DNA from 2 places in the Blautia sp. OF09-25XD genome. Region 1 is predicted to be linked to the other one. Evidence: predicted binding sites of a transcription regulator. Region 1 holds the regulator's gene; the other holds the start of a gene.

Region 1 (3,421 bases):
TTTTAAAATCGTTTCCATGTATTTAATATTGCCTGTTTTTCCGGAGGTATTCACAAATTTCATCCGGCGCTTCAAAAAAGTCCGCCCGGAGTCCTTTTGGGAACCCGTGATTCTGATCTGCTTTGCTCAGATTGACTGCAATCCTCTGATAATCTCGGATGCTGTTACATAGGAAGCACTGCTTTTTTCTTCCGCAGCCTCTCCCGCCTTTCCATGCGCATATGCCGCCAGTGCCGCTGTTTTGGCAAGGCTGATTTTTTTCTCGTTTTTTTCACACTGACGTTTTGCTGCAAAGGCGCCTGTGATTCCCGCGAGCACATCGCCGCTTCCCGCCGTCGCAAGCGCACTGCTTCCGCTTGTGTTTATGTAATACTGCTCACGCCCTTCCTCTGCTGTCACGGTTACGGAATCCTTTCGTACACAGCAGGCCTGGTATTTTTCGGCTGCCCTTCCGGCGCTTCCTGCCGGGTCACGCTGGCATTCTGCAATGGTCATGTGCAGCAGCCGTGCAAGCTCTCCTACATGAGGCGTTAAAATTTTTTCTGCCCGGCAGCCCGAAAGAATCTCTGCATCTTCTGCAATCAGGTTCAGCGCATCTGCATCCAGAACAAGAGGAACTTCTGTGTGCTGCACCGTAAAACGAGCAGTTCTTTTGCCGTCCGGCTTTTGGAAAGTCCCGGTCCCGCAACAACAGCGTCCGCCCAGGCGAGATCCTGCAGCAGGGCTTCTTCCGGAAGCGGCTCATCCTCCTTCCAGAAATCCGCCATTGCTTCCGGCAGGGCACAGAAAAGCGGCGTACGGTTTCTTTCCTCTGTCACAACCTTTACCATGCCGGCACCGGATGCAAGGACTGCCCTGGCACACAAAACAGCGGCTCCGCACATGGCACCGGAACCGGCAAGTACCAGCACCTTTCCGAAGGTTCCCTTATTTCCCATCGGCGTGCGGGTAAGAAACCGGTCCAGATCTTCTTTTTCCACTGAACCGTACCAGGGCGTCTCCTCTTCTCCTGCATCAAAGCCGATTCCGATATCACGGACCAGGACCTCTCCGGCATATCGTTTTCCGGGATCAAAGAGAAGCCCTGGCTTTGCACAGGCAAATGTCACCGTGGCTCTGGCTTTCACCGCCGCATCAAGGACCTCTCCGGTATCCGTGTGGATCCCCGAAGGGATGTCCACGGCAAGAACAGGAACACCGCTTGCGCAGATTGCTTCCACTGCCCTCCGGTACTCCCCTGCCAGCGGACGGGATACGCCAATTCCAAAGATGGCATCTATGATAACAGTATATTCCCGGAAATCCGGATTCTTAACCTCACGGACCCCATAATTTTCCGCAATTTTCTTCTGTGCTCTCATGCCTTCACTGTATTTTTCCGGATTTCCAAGACAGAACAGTTCCGCATCCACCCCTTTCGTCTTTAAAATCCGTGCAATTGCCGCACCGTCCCCTCCATTATTTCCGGAACCGCACACAGCAAGGACTTTTCCTGTATCCCATGTTCCATTTTGAAGCTCCTCCACGCAGGACAGCGCTGCGCGCTCCATCAGTACCAGGGACGGTACCCCCATGGTTTCGATCGTATTGCGGTCTGCCTGCTTCATCTGTGCTGCTGTAAGAATCCGTTTCATCGCTTTTCCTCCTTTTCCTGCCTTATCCGGAAAGTGAACAGAAAAAGTCTCCGGTTTCCCGAAGACTCTCCTGCTTTTGTTTTGGTTTCTTAATTGTTCTTTGGATGCTCCGCCTCATATCTGGTCAGATTGTAGGAGAGACGCATCAGACTTTCGGAAAGATGGACGTTCTCGACGATCACATCTTTCGGAAGTTTTAAGTTTAGATCGGTATGTGCAAAATTCCAGATTGCTTTTACACCGTTGTCCACGAGAATCTCTGCCATCTCTACCGCTTTTGCTTTTGGCAGTGTCAAAGCCGCAATCTCTACATGGTGTTCCTTGATAAATTCCGGAAGCTCGTCCGCCATGCGGATTTCAATTCCGCGCACGGAGATTCCTTTTAATACCGGGTTGACGTCAAAAATACCGACCGTTTTGAATCCGCTTCTTTCAAAGGCCGCATAATTAGCAAGCGCCTGTCCCAGATTTCCGGCTCCGACAAAAATCATATTGTGGACTCTGTCCAGACCTAAAATTTTTCCAATCTCGCTGTACAGATACCGCACGTTATAACCATACCCCTGCTGGCCGAAGCCGCCGAAATTATTTAAATCCTGGCGAATCTGGGAAGCTGTCACTTTCATCCGCTCGCTCAGCTCACCGGAAGAGATCCGTTCTACTCCGTCCTCCAGCAATTCGCCCAGGTAACGATAATATCTAGGAAGTCTTTTGATAACTGCCCGCGAAATTCCTTTTTCTTCCAAGATAAATTCCTCCTTATTTACACCTGCATATATTCATATTATATATGGTTGATAGAAAATTGTCAAAGATTTCTTGAAATTTTGTGTATTACTCTCTATAATAAGGATGGTGTATTATGTCAAAATACAGAAATATGTTATCTGGAGGAACCACATGATTCTTGCATGTCAGAATATCTCGAAAGCATTCGGGACAACGGAAATTATCAAAAATGCATCTTTTCATATAGAAGAACGCGAAAAAACCGCACTGGTCGGCATCAACGGTGCCGGAAAATCGACGCTGTTAAAAATCATCATCGGCGAAATGAGGGCCGATGAGGGAGAGGTCATCCTCTCCAAAGGAAAGACGATGGGCTATCTCGCCCAGCATCAGGATCTGACCGGACACCTTTCCATTTACCAGGAAGTGCTGACCGCGAAACAGAATCTGATCGATATGGAGGAACGCCTCCGTCAGATGGAAAGTGATATGAATACAAAATCCGGTGCAGAGCTGGATGAACTTCTTTCCACCTACACCCGCCTCTCCCATACCTTTGAACTGGAAAACGGATACGCGTACCGCAGTGAAGTCGTCGGTGTTTTAAAAGGTCTTGGCTTTTCCGAGAGCGATTTTGAAAAACAGGTGGACTCCCTCTCCGGCGGTCAGAAGACCCGCGTGGCACTTGGTAAACTGCTGCTCACCAAACCGGACATCATTCTGCTCGACGAGCCGACCAACCACCTCGATATGGACTCGATCTCCTGGCTCGAAACGTATCTTTTAAATTACAGCGGAGCCGTCCTGATCGTCTCCCATGACCGTTACTTTCTCGACCGCGTTGTCACAAAAGTCGTTGAAGTGGACAATAAAAAAGTAACAACTTTTGAGGGAAACTATACCGCCTACAGTCAAAAAAAAGCAATGCTCCGTGAAGCCGCTTACCATGCCTGGGTCAACCAGCAGCAGGAAATCCACCATCAGGAAGAAGTCATTGCAAAGCTGAAATCTTTCAACCGCGAGAAATCCATCAAACGCGCCGAGAGCCGTGAAAAAAT
Region 2 (3,421 bases), on a different contig from region 1:
AAATTTCTGTTTTCCGGGGTGATTTAACCGAATCAAGTAAGTCCCCTGCTTCCATTGCGAAAAGCAATAAGCAGTGGGTGGGGACTTGCTTGTATCAGGAGGAGTGCAAGCTCCTTCTGATAAACTGCGGAGCAGTTATTCGGTTATGAGCAAGTAGCGAAGCGGATTGCGAATATCCGCTTGACATGTGGGAGACGAACTGTGTTCGTTATGCCATGATTTTGCGGAACAGATCCTTCAGATCTTCTACGCTTGCATCCTTCGGGTTGCCCGGTGCGCAGGCATCTGCGTGTGCGGAATCTGCAAGGAACTGCAGGTCCTCTTCTTTGACTGCCTCGAGAACAGACGGGATTCCAACGTCTGCGGACAGCTTCTTAACAGCATCAATCGCTGCTTTTCTGTACTCTTCCTGAGACATTTCGTCTACACCTGCAACGCCCATGGCACGTGCGATTTCACGGTATTTCTCACCGGTGCACTCCTGGTTGTATTCCATAACGATCGGAAGCATCATGGCACATGCAACACCGTGTGGGGTATCATAAACAGCACCAAGGGTGTGTGCCATGGAGTGAGCGATTCCAAGACCCACGTTGGAGAAGCCCATACCTGCGATGTACTGGCCAAGAGCCATTCCTTCGCGTCCCTCTTTGGTGTTTGCGACAGCACCGCGCAGAGATTTGGAGATGAGTTCGATGGCTTTGAGATGGAACATGTCAGTCATTTCCCATGCAGCTTTTGTGGTGTAACCCTCGATTGCGTGGGTCAGAGCGTCCATACCGGTAGAAGCGGTCAGTCCTTTTGGCATGGAGGACATCATATCCGGGTCAACAACTGCGATGATTGGCATATCGTGCGGGTCAACGCATACGAATTTACGTTTTCTTTCAACGTCTGTGATAACGTAGTTGATGGTAACCTCTGCAGCAGTACCGGCTGTGGTCGGAACAGCGATGATCGGTACGCATGGATTTTTGGTCGGTGCAGTGCCTTCAAGGCTTCTGACATCCTCAAACTCCGGGTTTGCGATGATGATACCGATTGCTTTGGAGGTATCCATAGAAGAACCGCCGCCGATGGCGATCAGATAGTCAGCGCCGGATGCCTTGAAAGCTTCTACGCCGTGTTTTACGTTTTCGATGGTCGGGTTTGGCTTGATATCGCTGTAAAGCTCATAGTCGAGTCCGTTTGCGGTCAGAATATCGGTTACTTTGGAAGTAACGTTGAATTTAATCAGATCCGGGTCAGAGCATACGAAAGCTTTCTTGAAGCCGTGTGCCTTTGCTTCATTTGCGACCTCGGCAATAGCGCCTGCTCCGTGATAAGAGGTTGCATTTAAATTAATACGATTTGCCATGATTGAAAAACTCCCTTCTAAAATGAATAAATGGTTTTACTGAACTTGTTATTATATTAACAAATCCGGAAGGGAAAAAGAAAGTGACAGAAGAAGCGAAGTGTAACACTTTAAAAAAAATCGCCATTGTGACAAAAACAACAGAACAAAATTTGTGAAAAATAACCAGAGAGTGTCTGAAAAACCATTTCCGCAATCTGCAAGCCCCACTTTGACACGCGCTCTAAGAGAGCAGCTGCAGATTCCGGAACAGTTTTTTTAAGTCTTCCGGCATTGCCCGGACGAGAAGAGCTGCAAACTCGGAAGGTGTCAGATCCATGCCGGTAAGCACCCATTTTACGGTCATGGTGATGGAACCCTGACAGTACATTTCGAGAAGAAAATGCATTTCCGGTGAAACCGGGCTGCCGCTTTTTTCGTGAATCAGATTTTCGTAGAACGCGAGAATCAGGTCAAAATCGTGCTCACGCAGAGAATTCTGCTTGTCGTAGCGGAAGGCAGCGGCGAAAAAAGCTTTTTCTTTCTGAATATAGGTAAATTTCTTTTCCAGACTGTCAAAAACGGTCGTTCCGCGACCCATATGTTCGAAGGATTTTGTCAGTAATTTATCAAAATACCAGTTGATCAGATCGTATTTGTCGAGAAAATTGCGGTAGAAGGTCTGGCGGGTAACACCACAGATTTCACAGATCTGGCGCACGGTGATCTCTTCGACAGGGGTTGATTTCATGCACTCCTTCATGGATTCGGCAAGACGGTATTTTGTTTTTTCTCCTTTGGGAGCAGATACGGTGGAATGGATCATCCGGGCAGTTTCCTTTCGCTTCGAAAATTGTAACTATGCAGAGTTATGCATATATTATAACGCGAATCCGAAAAAATAAAAAGCCCTGAACATGTTCCGGAGATAAGATACAGGAACATATTCAGGACGATTTTGCCTATTTTCTTTTGTTTACGGCCTGTCCGACACAGTAGCATACAGCGGCAACAACCATGCCGTTGATGGAAGCGATGCCCCAGTGTAAGAGGTTCGCAACAATGGCACCGAGAATGACACCGGCAACCGCAAACCAGTCTACGGTTTTAAGCTTCGGCTGATCGGTTTCAAAGTCCTTTTTGTTCATGAAGTAGGCGAGCACCAGAATCATGCCGACCGGCGGCAGGGTACAATTCAGAATGTTGAGCCAGCCGCAGAAGTTGTAGTACAGCCATACGGAGGCAACCGTTCCGATGATACCGGAAAGGAGAACCATCGGTTTTTTCCTCTGATGGAAGATGTTGGCAAGACCAAGACCTGCGGTATACAGAGCGTTGTCGTTTGTAGTCCAGATATTAAGACCGAGAACGAGAACAGCCAGGTAGAACAGGTTCAGGCGGACCATAACCTCGAAGATATCGTTTCCGCCGACAAAGATCGAGGAAACGGCACCGAAGAAGAACATCAGGGAGTTTCCGATGAAGAAGGCCACAACCGTGGTGATGGCACCCGCTTTTCCGTCCTTTGCAAAACGTGCGAAGTTCGGGGTTGCGGTTCCGCCGGAAACGAAGGAGCCGATGACAAGACCGGCACCGCCGATGATAGTCAGAGATCCGCTGGATTTGGCAAACTGATCGATGATCGTTCCGTCGCCTCTCATTACGGCCATGACCATGGCGATCGTTCCGAGAATGGCAACACTTGGTACAGCGATATAGCTGACGATGGTCAGAGATTCAATACCAAAATAGGCAGAGGCGGTCATGCAGACGCCGGCAAGAATAACAAGTCCCCACTGTGCCGCAGTGCTTCCGCCGAGCAGCTCCTTGGAAACCGGAATTGCAAACATGGCAAGACCGACACCAAACCATCCGATCTGCGTAAAGCTGGTCATGGCTGACGGCAGATAGGAACCTTTTTCGCCAAAGGCTCTCTGGGACAAAAGATCAAGTGACAGACCGGTTTTTGCACCGACGTAGCCGAGCAGACCGGTATAAATACCAAGAATGATTCCACCAAGGATCAGTGATCCCAAAAAGCCCCAGAAATCGAGGCCGTCAGCGAGCTGCTGGCCGACCCACATG

The links. The regulator Rex, encoded in region 1, represses fermentation and respiration genes when NADH is low (regulators of the CRP and FNR family bind a similar motif). The targets are predictions, from matches to a motif close to ATTGTTAANTANTTAACAAT.
Region 2: fucO (lactaldehyde reductase) is a predicted target of Rex. The motif match lies at 1,402-1,421, and genes of this name have one in related genera.

The regions. Positions count from the first base shown of each region.
Region 1 is NZ_QUMG01000005.1:161,927-165,347, forward strand. It holds gene DXA93_RS18900 (hypothetical protein) at 1-75, opposite strand, end outside; partial or broken gene DXA93_RS06325 (NAD(P)H-hydrate dehydratase) at 127-1,634, opposite strand; gene DXA93_RS06330 (redox-sensing transcriptional repressor Rex) at 1,724-2,380, opposite strand; gene DXA93_RS06335 (ABC-F family ATP-binding cassette domain-containing protein) at 2,535-3,421, shown strand, end outside.
Region 2 is NZ_QUMG01000008.1:12,955-16,375, reverse strand. It holds gene fucO (lactaldehyde reductase) at 209-1,357, opposite strand; gene DXA93_RS08215 (TetR/AcrR family transcriptional regulator C-terminal domain-containing protein) at 1,581-2,162, opposite strand; gene codB (cytosine permease) at 2,299-3,421, opposite strand, start outside.